4 regions of the Paenibacillus sp. YAE3 genome follow, and region 1 is predicted to be linked to each of the others. Evidence: riboswitches for the same ligand, from Rfam matches in the RefSeq annotation. Region 1 holds a riboswitch; each other region holds the start of a gene.
The links. Region 1 has a riboswitch for cyclic di-GMP ahead of AC27KL_RS23840 (helix-turn-helix transcriptional regulator). Riboswitches for the same ligand answer to the same signal wherever they lie in the genome.
Positions count from the first base shown of each region.

Region 2: another riboswitch for cyclic di-GMP. It lies ahead of AC27KL_RS07595 (GTP cyclohydrolase II); the one in region 1 lies ahead of AC27KL_RS23840 (helix-turn-helix transcriptional regulator).
Region 3: another riboswitch for cyclic di-GMP. It lies ahead of AC27KL_RS24220 (DUF8202 domain-containing protein); the one in region 1 lies ahead of AC27KL_RS23840 (helix-turn-helix transcriptional regulator).
Region 4: another riboswitch for cyclic di-GMP. It lies ahead of AC27KL_RS24230 (cadherin-like beta sandwich domain-containing protein); the one in region 1 lies ahead of AC27KL_RS23840 (helix-turn-helix transcriptional regulator).

Region 1 covers NZ_BAAIYF010000015.1:52,959-57,414, reverse strand. The annotation lists gene nadE (ammonia-dependent NAD(+) synthetase) at 1-683, opposite strand, end outside; cyclic di-GMP riboswitch class I at 904-997, opposite strand; cyclic di-GMP riboswitch class I at 1,309-1,403, shown strand; cyclic di-GMP riboswitch class I at 1,628-1,722, shown strand; gene AC27KL_RS23840 (helix-turn-helix transcriptional regulator) at 1,871-2,638, shown strand; gene AC27KL_RS23835 (Spo0E family sporulation regulatory protein-aspartic acid phosphatase) at 3,111-3,302, shown strand; cyclic di-GMP riboswitch class I at 3,868-3,967, shown strand; gene AC27KL_RS23830 (DUF8202 domain-containing protein) at 4,054-4,456, shown strand, end outside.
Region 2 covers NZ_BAAIYF010000003.1:339,766-344,221, forward strand. The annotation lists gene AC27KL_RS07585 (alpha/beta hydrolase family protein) at 1-583, opposite strand, end outside; gene AC27KL_RS07590 (YwqG family protein) at 656-1,405, opposite strand; cyclic di-GMP riboswitch class I at 1,703-1,792, shown strand; gene AC27KL_RS07595 (GTP cyclohydrolase II) at 1,979-2,734, shown strand; gene ribD (bifunctional diaminohydroxyphosphoribosylaminopyrimidine deaminase/5-amino-6-(5-phosphoribosylamino)uracil reductase RibD) at 2,746-3,843, shown strand; gene rsmD (16S rRNA (guanine(966)-N(2))-methyltransferase RsmD) at 4,360-4,456, shown strand, end outside.
Region 3 covers NZ_BAAIYF010000016.1:117-4,572, forward strand. The annotation lists partial or broken gene AC27KL_RS24220 (DUF8202 domain-containing protein) at 1-2,646, opposite strand, end outside; cyclic di-GMP riboswitch class I at 2,923-3,012, opposite strand; gene AC27KL_RS24225 (S-layer homology domain-containing protein) at 3,296-4,456, opposite strand, start outside.
Region 4 covers NZ_BAAIYF010000016.1:5,086-9,541, reverse strand. The annotation lists gene AC27KL_RS24240 (hypothetical protein) at 163-696, opposite strand; gene AC27KL_RS24235 (DUF4062 domain-containing protein) at 805-1,374, opposite strand; cyclic di-GMP riboswitch class I at 1,765-1,864, shown strand; cyclic di-GMP riboswitch class I at 2,154-2,254, shown strand; gene AC27KL_RS24230 (cadherin-like beta sandwich domain-containing protein) at 2,549-4,456, shown strand, end outside.

The DNA.
Region 1 (4,456 bases):
GTGTAGATTCGCTCGTCTGCGCCCAAAAGCTTGAGCAATTCACGACCTTGCTGCTTCGTCAATCCGGTCAGCGGAGTCAAATCCGCGCCTCCATCTCCATACTTGGTAAAATAACCGGTCAACGCTTCTGCTGCATGGCACGTGCCTACCACAAGCACATTGAAATGATGAGCCAAACGATAATGAACGGTCATCCGCTCCTGAGCTTTTTGATTTCCTTTGTTGAAGTCGGACATTTTCTGCCCTGTCGCTTGCTCAAACGACCGTACGGCAGCGTCCACCGCAGGCTTGATGTTCACGACCAATACATTATCAGGTTGGATAAAATCGAGAGACCGTTGGGCATCAATTTCATCCAGTTGGACGCCATAAGGGAGCCGCAAAGCAATGAACACGTAGTCGTCTCTGCCCGTTTCCCGGCGAAGTTCTTCAACAGCGATTTGACACAGGCGACCCGTCAAACTCGAATCCTGCCCCCCGGAAATGCCCAGCACGAATCCATTTTTATTTGTGTGAAGCAGGTAATCCTTCAAGAATTGGATGCGATTGCGCACTTCGCTCTTGGGGTCAATCGAAGGCTTCACCTGCAGCAAGTTGATAATTTTATCTTGTAGAGCCCGATTTTCGGTTGATTTCCCTTCCTTGATGCGGATAACTTCATCTTTTTGCTTGAGTGTACTCATGTTAAAATACCTCCGAAGAAATTTTTATTATACACACATCAAGTTCTATAATCCTCTAAATGTAAAACATGCAATGTTCCGTTATAGGCGACAAATAAAACCTGAATATCAAATCCCTCTTGTTTATCGAACGAAACGGAGTATACCTAAATGATCAAACAACACAAAAAACCCCCTATCTATGATCAAGTCAGTGAATAGACGGAGGTCCCCCGTCGTATTCGGTAGCTGGCTGGCATGATGGCATCATCCGATCCATTTTAGCCCCTATAGCTTTGCGTCCCTACTTTTCAGTAAGTTTGCCATTGTCGTACGAGGTATGAATTTGTCGCTTGAATTCAATTTACTAAAAATAACCAGAAAATAGGAATAGGTCTTTCGGATTGTTTTGGGGAATATTTGAAAATGCACGCTAATTTTATAAATTTGAAAAGAGAGGGATGCTCTGGAAGGGGCTCGGGCTCACCATGGATGGCTTTGCAATCTGACGACAAAATAAAACAATCTCTTCCAATAAATTGATCCGTTGGGCCTATATTCATGCTAAAATGAAGTAGTTATAGTTTAATTAAATCAAAATATTACAAAATGTGATATTGCGTATGTCAATTACATAGTTCGTTTCGTACGACAATAGCAAACCCACTGAAAAGTGGCGACGCAAAGCTATAGGGGCTAATGCGGATCAACTTCGGATCGCGATGCCAGCCAGTTGCCGAATACGACGGAAGCCTCCGTCTATTTATCTATCCCTTTAAAGCTGACGGAGGCTTTTTGCGTCCTTTAACATACTTTAAAGAGGAGGGAATTGCACAAAACTTAAATTAAACTTTCTGGGCTTTATCTGTAGCAGCACCTTTCTTTCTGCGGCGGAAAATTTCGAATTGACGCAAGCGTAGGATGGACTTTCAAAACGTAAAAGCTGTCTTAACTGAATAGTTATCGTACGATAATAGCAAACCCACTGAAAAGTGGCGACGCAAAGCTAAAGGGGCTAATGCGGATCAACTTCGGACCGCGATGCCAGCCAGTTGCCGAATACGACGGAGACCTCCGTCTATTTTGCTATGTATTTTTCATGCAAGGCGGGGGATTTTTTATTTCTTTACGAAATGAAGCGGCGGCGATAACGAGGAGAGATCGATCTTATTATTGATGGCAAAATAAATTCGAAAGAAGGGGACAAAATGATCGATAGCAGACGTTCGTGGAAGCATGTGTCGGATATGGAATCAAAAACATTCTTGGAGGCAAACCATCCATTTCCTCATGTCGATCATAGATCCGAAGCAGGCGACAGGCTGGTTGAACAGAGAGAGATCCTTTCTTTGCTGCAAGAGGAAATCCGGAATATAAGCGATTTGCTGTCTATCCCTTATTTATTTATCATTGCTGACCCTGACGGGAATGTTTTGGATTACCTCGGAACCGATTCGTTAAAATCCTTTTTTAAAAGGAATCATATCCAAAAGGGCAACTCCGTTGCCAACCAAGACGCAGGAATGAGCGCCATTTCATTATCCATCAAATTACAGTCCCTTTCCGTCGTTATTGGGACCGAACATAGCAATAATTTGTTTTGGGAGCTGGCATGCGTTTGTACCCCAATTCGAATAAAAAAGGTTGTTATAGGCTACCTTGGCCTCAGTTTTCACTCTTTTCACGAAGTGACATTTGCCTTGCCGCTGATTGAGCGCCTGGCGAAGAGTGTTCAAGAAAAATTGTCCCCTAAAAATCCAATGGTTTATCAGGAGCAGGTCTATGCCCTGTTTGATCAGTATGATTTAACGAATCGGGAAAAGGAAATCGCATTTGGGTGGCTGGAAAATAAAAACGTTCCCGAGATTGCGGACATTTGCGGGATTAGTCAAAATACGGTTCGGACGTTTATTAAGAAGATCTATGCTAAAACGAGAGTCCATCATAAAGGAGCGTTTCTTAAAAAGTTTATATAACCACGTTCGAAACGAAAAGTACCCAATTTTGGGTATTTTTTTTAATTGGTGCGTTTTTTATAATTACAATCAAAGTTAAGGTTATTTCATCATTCGACAAAAATCACGCTTCGTACGATAATAGCAAACCCAAAAACTACAATTAAAAGGCCCTTAGAGTGTCGAGAAAACCAAATGGACGTAGAAGAGAGAACCGGCCAAACAGCCGGTTCTTTTGATTTCAAGGGATTTTCTTTCCGCCTTTCGTATAGTAACGCGAGCAAGGCCTACTAAGCCTTTGTCAGGCCGAGCTTGCTATTGGAGAAGTAAGCTACACGGCAGGCAATAACAAAAAAATGCTCTATTTGCAAACCAAAAAACAAAAGGAAGTAGAGTCTGTGCCAGCCGAAACCGTTGTTCTGCTGGCGCTACGGCCGTCGGCGTCCAACCGCCGGTATCCTTACCCGAAAATGAAATCATGAGGTGAATATTGATGCTACAAATCAACGAACTGCAAATAAAAATTGAGGCGGTGCGTTCGGAGCTCAATGAATTAGCCCAGAAGATAGGTACGATGACCAAAGAAGTTCTGCTAAAGTCCGAGGAGTTGGATGAGCTTTTGAATGAGTATAACCAGACATTGAAGGGGGAAAAGAGGCGAAGCCGACTTTTTATCGACGAGTGAAGAAGGCAGAAATGAAAAAGTAAGATCTTTTAATCACGGCTACGTAAAAACATCTGAAAAACCGGCGTGAATTATAGAAGTGAATTTATTGGAAAGTTCATATAACTAGATAGGTCTTGCGGAACGGATCACGTTTTAACTCAAATACTAGGCCAATTCGGGATGTATGGTTTTTCGTGTAGATCTCGGATCCATATACCGATTTCTACGAAATTCTAAGCCCTTTTATACCCAAAATGCGGTATTTTTTTGATTTGTAGTATTTTTTATAATCTAAATATAGTACATGATGACCGTCTTAAGAAAGGGGGGATAAGGAGGCATCAAGAATATTTGGCAGTAAATATGTAAAGTACTTCTAAGTCTCGATTTTAGTTTATGCCCTATGCCGGAGTATCGCGCAGCCCAAATCCTTGAAAATTTTAAAATTGGAGTTATTTTTCGGACATCCTATATTCAGAAATTATTCAGAATGAAAAAGTATAATCTTACACGTTGTTCCGTTCGGTCTCCAGAGTCAGACAGCAGAAGGGCGACTATCTCCCCAAAAGTTCATAGAAGACTCGTACGATCAGAGCAAACCCGTTGAAAGGCGGGGACGCAAAGCTAAAGGGGCTAACGTATTTTGCTTAAAAGGCAGAATGCAATGCCAGCCAGTTGCCGAATACGACGGTGATTCCTCCGTCCTTTAGCGCATGCATGCTTTTAAAACGGAGGTTTTTTGCATTTCAAAAGAGGAGGATGAAAGAGTATGGTTGCTAGAAGCAGCAAGAATCACTGGAAGAAACGGTTTACCATGCTGCTTGCAGGCGTATTGGCAGTCGGCGGTTTTCCTGCGTCGTGGACCCCGCAGGCAGAGGCGGCTACCCAAGACCCTGTCGGGCCCGGCGGCGTAGGAAGCGGTTTGGTTTCCTGGGTCGACGTTGGTAACAGTAAAAGCGCAATAAAAGACAGCAATAATAAAATAACCAAATTACAAGATTTGGCTCCGTTAACTAGGGAGTGGGTGACAACTAGTAATGCTCAAGCTTCTTACCAATCTTCGGCGATTAATTTTAATCCGGGAATGTTGATCCAGAATTCGTGGTACAACACGGATGAATTTAGCCTAAATGATACAGCGAGAGAAGTTTTTTCTGTTCAGACAAGCAATT
Region 2 (4,456 bases), on a different contig from region 1:
GCGGATGGCCGACGACCCGTTTTAACATCCTCCGCAAATCCACCCGCTCCTCGTACGTTTGGGCGAGATCCGAGACGCCGCCCCAGAGGACGAGCTGCGAGATGAAATCCGTGTCCGCAGCCGCGGACGCGGCGTTTACGGAGCCCCGGGAAAAACCCATGGCCGCTATCCGTGTCGGATCGACGAACGGAAGTTCGGCAAGGAGCCGGCACGCCGCAGGAACGTCCTCCAGGTCGGCGCCGCCGAATTCATCCCGCCCTTCGCCGCCTTGCGTCCCCCGGTAAACCGGGGCGAAAACGATAAAACCGCTTTGTGAAAAACGCTCGAGCCATTCGGTTTTGACCTGCCCGACCCGGCCGATGCCGCCGCGGCAATAAACAAGAACGGGCCATTTCCGTTCATGGATATCCAGCCGCTCTCGCTTGGCGTTGTTCGCGATGACGGTCATGGGAAGCCGCTTCCCGTCGTATATTTTCCGGACATGCGCTTCCAGCGTTTCCGGTTCGATTTTGTATCCATACGGAAGGGAGAGATAACCCTTTACCTTATATTCGCCGGAGCGGTATGTCATATGAATCATCATGGAGATCAGCTGCCTTTTCGTTTGCTTGTCCTTATTGCTGCATGTTCGGATTTCAAGTGCGGCCACCAAAGACTACAGGCAGTCCCAGGTATAATACACGTTCGAAAAATCCAATCGGGCCAGATCCTCGCGGCGGATAAAAAAATTGCCGACGCCGGAATCCCCCCAAGAGACATAGTACTGCTGGTCGTCCCCTTCGATGTCCAACTGAAGAAGAAGCTCCCAATCCCCTTCCGGCCTGGGATCTTCCTGCGCAAAGTAAGGGTACCCTCCGATGCGCGACCCGCTGGAATCCGCCAAATCCCAATATTTCGAGTAGGCGGTTTTGTCCCGGTCGAACGAGGGCAGATCCACCTTTTCGGAAGTCCGATCCACTAGCGGGATGTACTGCTTCTCAAGGTTTCCGGTCAGCTTGTAAGGCCCCCCCAAAACCGGACTGTACAAGTCGGGATCTTCCGGGCGGTAAGGATCGATTTCCTCCGTTTGGGCCGCTTCTTCGGCATGAAGGATGCGGTAGGATTGATCAAAAAGACCGAACGTATCGTCCTGCTTCACAAAAAAACTCGTCAATCCGCGGGTAGGGAACCCTTCCAGAGGCGGCATTTGCGCCCAATTGATTTGGGCGACGAAGAGGTAGTCGTTTCCGTCTTCAGCCCGGGGCCATGCGGATTGGGGCGGAAGCCAAGGCGTTCCTCCCACCTTGCTGTCGGTCATCCGTACGGTTTCTTTCGTGAGTTTCAGCTTCACCGACGGTTTGGCCGTTTTTTCGAGGTATTCCAAAAATTCCGGGGTCCACCCGTTGTTGCCGTCAAGAAATTGCATCTTGATTTTCCCCCTCGGTTCAATAATCATGTATCATTTTTTTCTCGCATGAGGAAACCAAACCTACGAGTATTTTAGCCGAGCGGCAGCATGGCCGCAAACGGGCGGCCGATGCGTATCCGGAACATGAATTACCCGGTTGCCGCTTCAATCTTTTCGTTGCATTTATTAAATTTGTCATTTATATTCATAGTGTAGTTACATAAAAAACGAATATTTTCCTTTTTTCTCAAAATCACAGGTTTTTCCTTCCGCTTTTCCTGCAAGAATCGCGGAAGTTCTATATGATACGACATCGTACGATAATGGCAAACCCACTGAAAAGTGGCGACGCAAAGCTACAGGGGCTAAGGCGGATCCCATCCGCTATGCCAGCCAGTTACCGAATACGACGGAGGCCTCCGTCTATTTCTTCACGCGCATAGACGGGGGCTTTTTGTGTTTTCTATTAAAGTACGGTGTTTCTTATCAGTTCTACATAAAGGGGGGGGGAGCAGTTCTCGTTAAGGTGTTGTCGTAGCCGGTGTCAGTCAGCAAGCCTCAAAACGAACGATAATACAAAGGAGATGGATGATTGTGATTCCAAACCAGGTTAGTCGATTATTGAAGGACAAAATAACGCTTGTTAAACTGCCAGAAGGTCCCGATCTCGCGCTTGTCGGTCCTGTCCGGCTCCCGGTACAATTGGAGGAGCGGGAGGTTACATTCAACTGGTATACTTGGTTAAAAACGGAGAGCGCTTCATTTCAGGTGGAAGATGTTCTCGATACCCTGCCGTTTGCAGATCTTGCCTCATACCAGCAATCATCCGTGCTTGTTTACGGTGATTTTGCCAACGCGGAGCATGCGTTGATTCGGATGCACAGCATTTGCCATACCGGGGACATCTTTGGAAGCAAACGATGCGATTGCGGGTACCAGCTGCGCCGATCCATGAACATGATCGTCGACAACGGCAGCGGGGCTCTCTTTTATTTGGCCAATCACGAAGGACGCGGAATCGGGCTTTTCTCCAAATCGTTGGCTTATCTGCTGCAGGAAGAGGGATACGATACGGTAGAAGCCAATCACGCTTTGGGCTTTCCGGATGATCTGCGGTCCTATGACGAGGCGATACAGGTTCTTCAGGCATTGCGGCAGAAACCGGTAAGCCTCATTACGAACAATCCGCGCAAATTGCAATCATTGCGGGAAAAAGGGCTTGCATCCGATCATCACGTATCGATTTGGGGCGATGTATCGAAACATAATACCCGATATTTGGCAACGAAAATCGAAAAATCGGGCCATATTTACAATCCCCTGAGCGAAACCGTCAAGCTCGGCTAAGGAGGCCCCGCATGAACCCGGATCAACATTATATGAAGCTGGCGCTGGACCTGGCGGCCACCGCAAGCGGAAAAACGAACCCCAATCCCGTCGTCGGCGCGATCATTGTGAAGGACGGACAAGTTGTCGGCGTGGGCTTTCACCGAAAAGCCGGAGAACCCCATGCGGAGGTCCATGCGTTCCGTATGGCGGAAGGACATACCAACGGTGCAACTCTTTACGTGACTCTTGAGCCCTGCTCCCATTACGGAAAAACGCCTCCATGCGCAGAGCTGGTTGCCAGCTCCGGAGTAACGCGCGTTGTGGTGGCTATGCAGGATCCGAATCCGATGGTCGCCGGACGGGGGATTCAACTGCTCCGAGATAAAGGGATTGAAGTCGAAGTGGGCGTGTTGGAAGCGGAAGCCAAAAGACTTAACGAACGATTCGTCCATAATATGACCAAACGTCGGCCGTTCATAATTTCCAAGGTCGCCATGACGCTGGACGGGAAGTTAGCTGCATCTTCGGGCCATTCGAAGTGGGTTACGGGCGAGGAAGCGCGCCAGGAGGTGCATCGGCTGCGAAATGAAGTCGATGCCATCTTGGTCGGCATCAACACGGTGCTGGCTGATAATCCCCGCCTGACTACCAGACTGCCGGAAAAGGGGAAAAACCCTGTACGGATCATCCTGGATTCCAATTTGCGGTTGCCCGAGGATGCCCATATAACCGACTGCACGGCGGCCAAGACCTGGATCGCCACGAAGGAGGATGCGGATCCGGAGAAAGTCAACAGGCTGAAGCAAAAAGGGCTGGAGATTCTTTTCGTTCCTTCGACCCGGCTCGGGCTTGACCTCCGGCGATTATCGGAAATGTTATACGAAAAGGGAATTACCGACCTGCTTGTCGAGGGCGGCAGCGAAGTCAACGCCTCATTCCTTCGCGCCAACCTCATTGACAAATGGTTGATTTATATCGCACCCAAAGTTTTGGGAGGACGCGGTTCCCTCACGCCATACGGCGGTCCGGATTTGGAAACGATGGATGAAGCGTTGAACGTGCGGATTCACTCCGTCCGGCAAATCGAAGAAGATCTTTGCATCACGGCGTATCCGAAGTACGGCTGATGTATGGAGGTCCAGGTCTCCGAACGGGTATTGGCGCTAGCGCCCCCCTTTTTTTAGGCTAGGATTTTTAATATTCAATAAATTTACTTACAATGACAATGACGAGCCGCCATGGCCGTCATTTTTTTTCTCTTCGGAATGAACGGCGGTGAGGGGGATTAAGCGGAAAATGGATCAAGACCGGAAAAATGAAGATGATCATTGCGGAAGGAACAACAACAATTTAAAAGGTGTTTTAGACATAAAATCGGGCGCCCCTTTCGGGACGCCCTTTCATGGGAGAGGAGAAACCGGACGAAGAGCTTATGGGGAAACGTAAGCTTTCCGCGGTTGTCTACGACATTCATTGATGTCGATAGTTAAAGCATTCCCCGTAATCCCCGGTTTATACATCCCTTGCCAAAAAAAATTGTCCGAGGTCTTCGTTTTTCAAATTTGGGGTGATTATGGTACGATATCGTCAGAAATGAGCAGCATTAGACAAATATTCTGATTGACGAAAATGGGTGAAGCAACATGAGAGTAGTATCGGGAAGCGCCAAAGGAAGACCGCTGAAGGCGGTTCCGGGCATGGGGACGCGTCCGACGACGGATAAGGTGAAGGAAGCGATTT
Region 3 (4,456 bases), on a different contig from region 1:
CTCACCGGGTGTTAACGGTGGTTCTAGAGTCGACAAGTCTAGTGTCGTTCCGCTTGGTACAGAAACTGGTGTTACATTGCCTTTACTATCCGTTATGCTCACTTCGTAGCTTCCTGCATTTTCGACTGCATCCCATGTTAACTGATCTCCAGTCACTTTCACATTGCTTGGTGCAGCTAATGGAGTAGCTGGTGTTAGCTTGTTTTCCACGACTTTTGTAAAATCTTGAACAGGCGCACCGTTTGTTCCTTTTATGTTACCTTTAGAAGCCAGATAAGACACTTCAACAATATCATCAGATTTAATATCTTCAGTTGTCTTCAAGATTAATGTCTTGCCATCTGTTCCTATTTCGAAGTCATTAATCGAAAGCTCTTTCGCACCAATTTTAACCGTAAGACCAGTTAAATCAGTTAGTTCAATCTCTTGATCGAAGGTTAGAGTAATCTCTTTCCCACCAGTTGTAACCTCTTCAAGAGTAGCTGTTTTCACTTTTGGCGCTTCCACACCATATGTGAAGAACTGTCCATTCGTTAATCCATCCGATACTGTAGCTACATAATATTCTACACCGTTAAGATCTTTGATCGCTAATTCATATCCCTTAGCGGAATTAAAATCTGCCTCACTATTACTTACAAGCAACTTTTTTCCGGCAGGAATAGCACTTGTAGGGATTGCTACTTGAACTTGACCAACTGCACCAGTGTTTTGTACCTTCCATACACGCTGGGCATGGTTTACATTTCCAATTTGCTGGTCAAAAACAAGCCCTTTTCCATTATCGCCCCAGATCAGATATTGCTTATCTGTAAGCAGATTAGTATTAAGCGCGTTCGTTTCAGCCAGTTCGCCGATACCAATCGCTACTTGGTCACCTGTATTAATGCTACGGCTTTGCTTTTGATACAAGCTCCCCGCATCATCACGGCCAATACCTGCAATATTTTTCGTGTAATTTGCATCTGCTACCCACACTTGGTTACCAGCAGCATCATAATAGTTACTCTTACCATCATTTAACGTAATACCGTACTTCAGAGCAAGGTAACTTTCTACCTTATTACGTTCCTCAGGCGTGGCTTTTTTATTTAAGACGATAATTTCAGCAACATTTCCGTTAAGGTAAGAAGGAGTGGTATTATCAGATCTTCTGCCTATCTGTGGTACTCCAATCATAGGATTTTCGAGTCCAGGTACTGAGTTGGTGAGCGCTGGACTACCATTTTTTCTGTATATACTACCTTCTTTATCACGAGCTGCATTCCATAAACCGTATTCCCCATTTTCAGGAGGACCCGCTTCCATATATTTACCTGCGCTGTTCTGTGCATCAGATAGAGGGAAGATTCCGGTATAAAATTTACTTTGGTAAGAAAAGAAGAAATACATGGCCTGGTGGCTTATACCCGTTTGTACTATTGGAGAAAGGATAGCGCCCCGATCCGTCCCCTTATCTCCATTCCATGCGGCTACGGTATATGCTTCCGTCATGTTAATCTCGGTATCGCCCCGCAAATACCCGTTCTTACCAAAATTAACGACAGGGTTAAAGTTTACACCATCCGATTGATAGGTTGGTGCTGTTCCCACAATAGAAAAACTATTCTTGCCAATCTGATCTTTCCAACCTGGAAGCGTACCGTCGCCACCGGCTGTTACACCGTCATCTGCTTTTAGCCATAAGGATACATTGCTACCTTTTACCCCGCCAGGCGTCGTTTTCCATACTAAAGTATTGTTTTCTCCATAACTTGCAAGAAGACCGCCTGAGTCTGCAACCAGATTTTCGATCCCTTTCAAATCTCTGGAATTTGCTTGTCCAAACTGTTTTCCCGGAATCATACGATTTTGTGCGGTAATACCCGCTTGCCCGGTAAAGTCTCCACTTAGAGTAATATTTTTAGAACCTTCCAGATAAACGTTTCGCTCCGATTCCCCAAACGTATTCCCAGTAATGACTGCATTGCCTGAAAGGTCAAACTCACCAGCTTTTACTTGAACTCCACCACCACTATTCCCAGTGATTTCGCCTCCAGTCATAGTGAATCTTGCACCAGCTATATTAATAAGGACCGCACTTGAATTCGCATGCATATTACCTGTAATTTTTCCACCATTCATTTCTAGGACCGAAGTTTGGTTTAGGAGAATGATTGCGCTTCCTCCTATAGTGTCATAATTGTTGCGTAAAATAGTGTCTTTTTCAATGGTCAGTTTTGAACTACCTATATTAAATATCCTTCCATCTACTAATTCACTCCCACCGTCAATAACGATATTTTTCAAAGTAAGGTGACCGCTATTAAGACCAAAAAGTGTTTTTGAACCGCTGCTCTTTGAACCACGATGAATCACAGCAGGCTTATCGGCTTCAGGGTCCGTAGTAATCGTAAACTTCTTGGCAGCATTCATATCAAAGGGTGGTGGCAATGTGATATCGTCCTTGACATATATCGTTCCCCCGTTATCAACCTCTTGATAGGCTTTGTTCAATGTCTTATAAGGATTCTCTTTAGTTCCATCCCCTGTGCTATCATTGCCGCCACTAGCTACATAAACTTCCGAAGAAGCAGCATAGCTGACTGGAGTCCCTAAGCTTGCCCCTAGACCCGTGAAGACAAGAGAAAAAATCAGGAACATCATCCCTATTTTCCGTAATCTAATGTTGTTGCTTAGCAAATAGATCATTCCTTTCTTGTGTAAAAGTTATCAATGCACTCTTTTAGCTACCCTTGTCCACCTCTTTTTTCACTTTTTTAACTGCTATGTCAGGATCACACGAGCTGCAGAAATCAATTGGCAGAAAACCGATAAGGATTACGGCCGGTCCTTACAGCAACGGGCTCCTTCAATAGAATACCTAAAAAAATAAAAACTCCATCCAATAGCAAGCGCCAGTAGACGGAGTTTTCCGTCGTATTCGGCAGCTGGCTGGCATAGGCACTTGGCTCCCTTTAGCCCCTTTAGCTTTGCGTCCCCGATTTTCAAGCGGGTTTGCTCTTTTCGTACGAGTGTATATATGTAAGATTTGCAGTAAAACTTCCTATTTGTTAGCCTTCCTCAAAATCATAGGCTAATCTACTAACCTCAATGTTGTTGAATTTTGTCGGATTTAGTACTTTAGTAGCTTCTTTTGACATTATATGAGACAATTCTGAATATTTTCTGAATCGGTCTGGTTTTAGAAGAGTCTCCTGCTATTAAAGAAGTTGTTACCAGAAGGAATTACTAAACAGATAAAAAAACAACCATTGACGACTTGTCGTCATCAATGGTTGTTTGCGTTGCTTCATTACTTGTCAATCAGGTTCGTTACTTTCAGCATTCTTGCCATCAGTGCAGTGACTTCCGCACGCGTCATTCCTGCTTTCGGGCTCAGATGCTTAGGTCCATTGCCTTGGATAATTCCCGCTGCGATCAGCTGGGCAACATCCGCTTTCGCCCAAGAAGCTACTTTATCCCCATCCGCATATGGTGCCAGCGTAGAAGCGATTTGCTCCTGATTCGGCACGTTTACGGATTGAATCAAGCGGTATGCACGAGCAATCATGGCAAAACCTTGCTCTCTCGTGATTTGCTGTCCGCCTTTGAAGTTGCCGTCCTCATATCCGCGAACAATATCAAATTCATCCGCGAGCGCTACAGCATTCCGATACCATGCCGTCGACGGCACGTCAGGGTAGATGTTTTGCGGCGCGTCCTGACGCATCAGACCTAGGCCCAATACGACGATTTCAGCGAATTCGGAGCGTGTCACATATCGGTTTGGCGAGAACGTATTGTCGCCGTTGCCTTTCAGGTCGAGTCTTGCGGCAATGTTGTTTACGTCCGCTCTGCCCCAATGATACTGGACATCCTCGAAATCCTGCGGATTCCAAATCACCGAATAGGTACCGCTGCTGCGCAAATCATTGATGAGTGCGAAATACCGGTTATTCACCTTCGTGACGACCGTCGGCACATGGAACACGCTGCCGTCCGGGTTCACAATAACGCCTGTCGTGATGCGGTTCGGGTCGATGCCTTCCGGAAGCGCGATGTATTTCGGCGCATACCCGTTCAACAACCCCGCTCTATCCGTTTTCCCGCCGTGCATAAAGCTCAAGTCAAGATCTACCGGATGCACAAGCAGTTCATAACCGCCTTGAGCTGCCTTCTCACGGGCAAGCTTGGCCAGATCGTCCGCAGAACGTTTGATTTTGATGTTAGCGGCAATATCGCTGAGCGGCGCGTTGCCGAATTGTTTGCTAATGGCATCCACATCAAGCTGTCCTGCAGGAACCGGATAAATCGCCAGCACATCTTCAATTTCCAGGCTGGAGCCGGTATCGGCGATCTTTTTCAAGCCTTCAAGCGTCAATCCTCGAACTTCAACATCGCCCTTACCCGGTACGCTGATGCCGAGTTTATGTCCTTTACCGTCCGCCAGAATGCCGGACAGCTTGTCCTTATC
Region 4 (4,456 bases), on a different contig from region 1:
TTTGTTTTGGAAAAAAAGTCAATGTATTACAGCGCTATACTGACGGTACGGATTGTGTCAGCCTGTTCTGCGATGCATCATTTGTGGGGCTTTGCATAATTTCGAGGTCTTGTTTAAGGAAGCAACTAATGATGAATTCCTGAAGTCTTTTGTGCTTACCCATTAGTGATTTGATGTGCCATTATACGTAGAGAGTATGACGGCCAGGTTTTTTTCGAAAATAAATTCCAATACGATATTGTTTTCTTTATCGAAATAACCTAGAACGTTGTCTTTTTCTCCTGTATCAGTTCTCGTATAATAGTTTTTGCCATAATTCTCAATAACATCTGCCTTGGAATCCCCGATGGAGATACCTTTTTCCGTGGTAAGCTTTTGGTCCGAAAAAAAATACTCTTTCACAACCCCATCTACGATTTTGAATTGAACATCTTCATTTTTACCGTAAATCAAATAATAAGTATCAGGCTCTTGTGACCGATGGATAGAATCCGGTTTACCAAAAACGTTCGTCACATCCTTTTCAATGGATCCGATCTTGATCCCGCCGATATTTTCCTTGGATAGATCTGTAGTATCCGTATTCTCGTAAAAATCCATTCGATTTTGTGAGCAGCCACTGAGGAACCCAATCAAAATGAATGAACAAAATAATGAATGAACTAATAAGGTGAAGTTCAACTTCTTTTTAGACACGATTTTTCGCTCCTTTTTTCAATGATTGGGCCCTAGTTGTTGTCATCGAGAAAAAACGGAATTTTAAAGGAAGATCCAAAAAAGGGACTGGTTCGGCCAGCCCCTCGTTCATTTCTTTTTCTCCAACTCCGCCTTTAATCTTGCATTCTCTTCCAACAGCTTTTGAACGTCCGGGATATCCTTGCCGGAAACCCAGCCATACAAATCGTCTCTTGCTGCATACTTCGGCAATTGATCATGAAGAACCATTTTAATGTGCCGTACATCATCAACATAATAGATCGGGACTTCTTCCATGACCGTTTGCTTAAACGCTTGAAACTCCTGATAGTGCTCAATTTCTGTAAAATCGTATGGCAGTTGTCTTAATCTCTCATCTGTGAGAACAAAAGCAAATCTAGGTTTTCCCGTTTCTCCGGCATATTCATATTCCCATTGCGTATAGCTTTTGGATTCATCATCGGGGAGCGTTAAACCATAGAATCCGCCAAGAATCAGGATATATACGTCGGAATCGTCGATCCATCTTTTCCTCATGTTCAGTGGACTTTCATTAAAAAATTGCTCGACTCCAGCAGGGATATGACCGGCTCGAAGTATGGATTCAACAGCGGCATGTCTATCTTCGATAAGATCGTAGTAAGTAGCCGATATATAAATTTGTAATTTTCTTCTCATAAGCCCACCCGAATGAAAGAATTAGTATAGATAGAATCTACCATTCTCTCACTTTATTTGTCAAAATTGGGGGGGTACAGATAAATTGAGCAGAGATGATGCAAACGGCTTCGATGGGATCTTTTTTGCGGAGACAATAAAGTAATAGCCGCAGTCTGCCACGGTCCCGCCGGCCTGATTAAGGACTTTGTTCAAACAAGCTTTTTTACAGCATAAATATGGGGCTTTATAGGCAGTCGCCGCATTCTTTCAAGTCAAAAAGTCATAGTTCTCCAAAATATTACAAATGGAGAGAAATGACTATAAAAATAAGGCCGTAGAACCTGATTTCATACGCTTTAATAATATACCCTTAGTATAATAGTTAAATTTCCAACTAAATACAAGATCGTAGGATCAAGGCAAACCCGTTGAAAAATGGGGACGCAAAGCTAAAGGGGCTAACGGATTTGCTGAAAAATGCAAATGCTACTGCCAGCCAGTTGCCGAATACGACGGAGGACTCCGTCTATTAGCGTTTGCTTTTGGATGGAGTTTTTATTTTTTTACACTAAAAAGCTCAGCACTGATGCAGCATGAGTATACCTGCGATCGTGAAATCCAACGCTATGTGGACAGACCGATTCAGAAAATATTCAGAATTGCCTCATATAATGTCAAAAGAAGCTACTAAAGTACTAAAGCAGACAAAATTCAACAACATCTAGTAGACTAGCCTATGATTTTGAGGAAGGCTAACAAATAGGAAGTTTTACTGCAAATCTTACATATATACACTCGTACGAAAAGAGCAAACCCGCTTGAAAATCGGGGACGCAAAGCTAAAGGGGCTAAAGGATTTGCTGAAAAATGCAAATGCTACTGCCAGCCAGCTGCCGAATACGACGGAAACCTCCGTCTACTTGCGCACTGTCCGCTAATGAGATGGGGGTTTTTTCACTTTATTTGGAGTACGTCGGTCTGGAAAAGGGTCAATGAAAGGTTTGCAGCATTGAAAGGAGCTGATGCTTTTTTTGATATACTCTGTTAGTTTGTTGAACCATTGAACGGGGCTAGATGCTTATTTTGAGGTAAGCGTAGATAGAGTAGAGCAAAAGTCCCAAGATATTTAAGAAAATTCGAATCTTCCCGCAACTGCTGGGAGGTACGAAATGAAACAGGAGGTTGAGATCGATTGTTAGCACGAAGAAGTAAGTTATTTTGGAAGAAACAGCTTATGGTTTTACTCGCGTTCATCGTTGTGGTTGGCGGCTTCCCAGCTGCGTTCGCATCGGTAGCGAAGGCGGCTGATTCAGCGCCTAATCTTATTGTGGATTATGAGTTTAGGGACCCCGGAAATGGAGGGTTGCCTGTTGATAAACTGGGTCACTCGAAACTGGAAGAGGTGTCCGGTGAACATACCTTTAATGGTAAGACTCGAATGTATGGCAACGCTACGAAAGGGTACGGAGCGGACAGTGCCGGCAGCTATTGGTATTGGACGGCAATTAATGAAGGGAAAGATGAAAAAGGTGGCGGATTTACGCTCGACATCGATCCAGTCGTTGATAAAGATATTTCTCGTAGTTACTCAGTAGGGGTTCGTTTTTCTTATGACAAGTTTAATCCTAATTGGACCAAAATCATTGATTATAAGGATAAAACGACTACAGAAGGATTTTATTTTACTGGTGATGGCGACAGAAAGTTGATGTTTTACAATGTAGGTACAAAAGGAGCAACAACTGCTGAACCAAAGCAAATTGTCGACATTATCGCTACAAGAAATAATGATTCGAAAATGTTTACTGCCTATATGATGATTAACGGGGAATTTCGCAAGGAAATTGAAATTAACGATTCAGGTGGAAAAGCTACCCCAATTGAGTTGCAAAATGGGAAAATTCGCTTCGGCTTTTTCCATGATGATCTTCCCACTATGGGGGTTGAGAGACCAGAAGGCGGCAAGGTGTATTCTATTAAATTCTGGGATGGAGCCATCACGCCTGCAAAAGCACTGGAAGCTACAGCGGTTAAGGGAACTGAAGCCGGAACGAAAATAACAGCCACACCTGAGAGTGGAAATTCTTTGATGGTGCTTGTTTCTGACACGCTTCTCCCATTTCCGCTTCAAGGGGAAGATGTTCCAGCGGGTGCTCAAGAATACACCTCGGGTTCTGACCTCAAAGGTGTAGATGCGAACACGAACAAATATGTTGGCGTCTATGAGGTTGATTCAAATGGAAAAATTGTTGGGTTCAAGTTAATTACACTGACAGAGAATGAGATTTTACCTCCTCCTTCTCCAGCCTTAGAGATCACTGAACCAAGTGGTACGGTGAACGTAACGAAACCTGCGATCAAAGGGAAAACGGAAGCAGGTACGGAAGTCACCGTAGTGATCAAAGACAAAGATGGCAACGTGGTTCCAAATGCCGGAGGAAAAGCCACTGTAGATGGAAACGGCGACTGGAGCTTTACACCATCGGAAGATTTGTCTGACGGAAAGTACACCATTGAAGTGACAGCTGAGAAAGACAGCAAAGTATCGAAAGTGTCAAGAGACATTACTGTGGATACGACAAACGTTGTCGACAAATCCGCGCTGAAACAGAAAGCGGAGGAAATCAACGGCAAGATCGCTGCAAGCGAATTGACCGGGTCCGACTACACCTCGGCAAGCTGGAACAATCTGACTAGCGCGCTTGATGCAGCAGAAAGCGTACTGCGTGATCCTGGTGCGACCCAGGATCAGGTAAACCAGGCTTTGGCTGCTCTGCAAGAGGCTGAGAAGAATCTGGTGAAGGTAGGCGGGGAGCTGGATGGACTGAAGCTTGCTGGACTGATCGAAGACGGTCAGGAAAAGCCGATCAATCTGACTCCGGATGTTGATTTGGAGAAATACAAGCATTATCAAGCTACGGTAACGGACGACGTATACGCTATCAGTCTGGATCCGAAGGCGAAACATCCGGACGAGACTCAGGTGAAGGTATACGTGAACAACACGGAGTATTCTGCCGATGAGTGGAGTAACCTTCCATTGAATGTAGGCGACAACACGATTATCGTTAGTGTTCAAGATAAGGCTGGCAAGGAAATC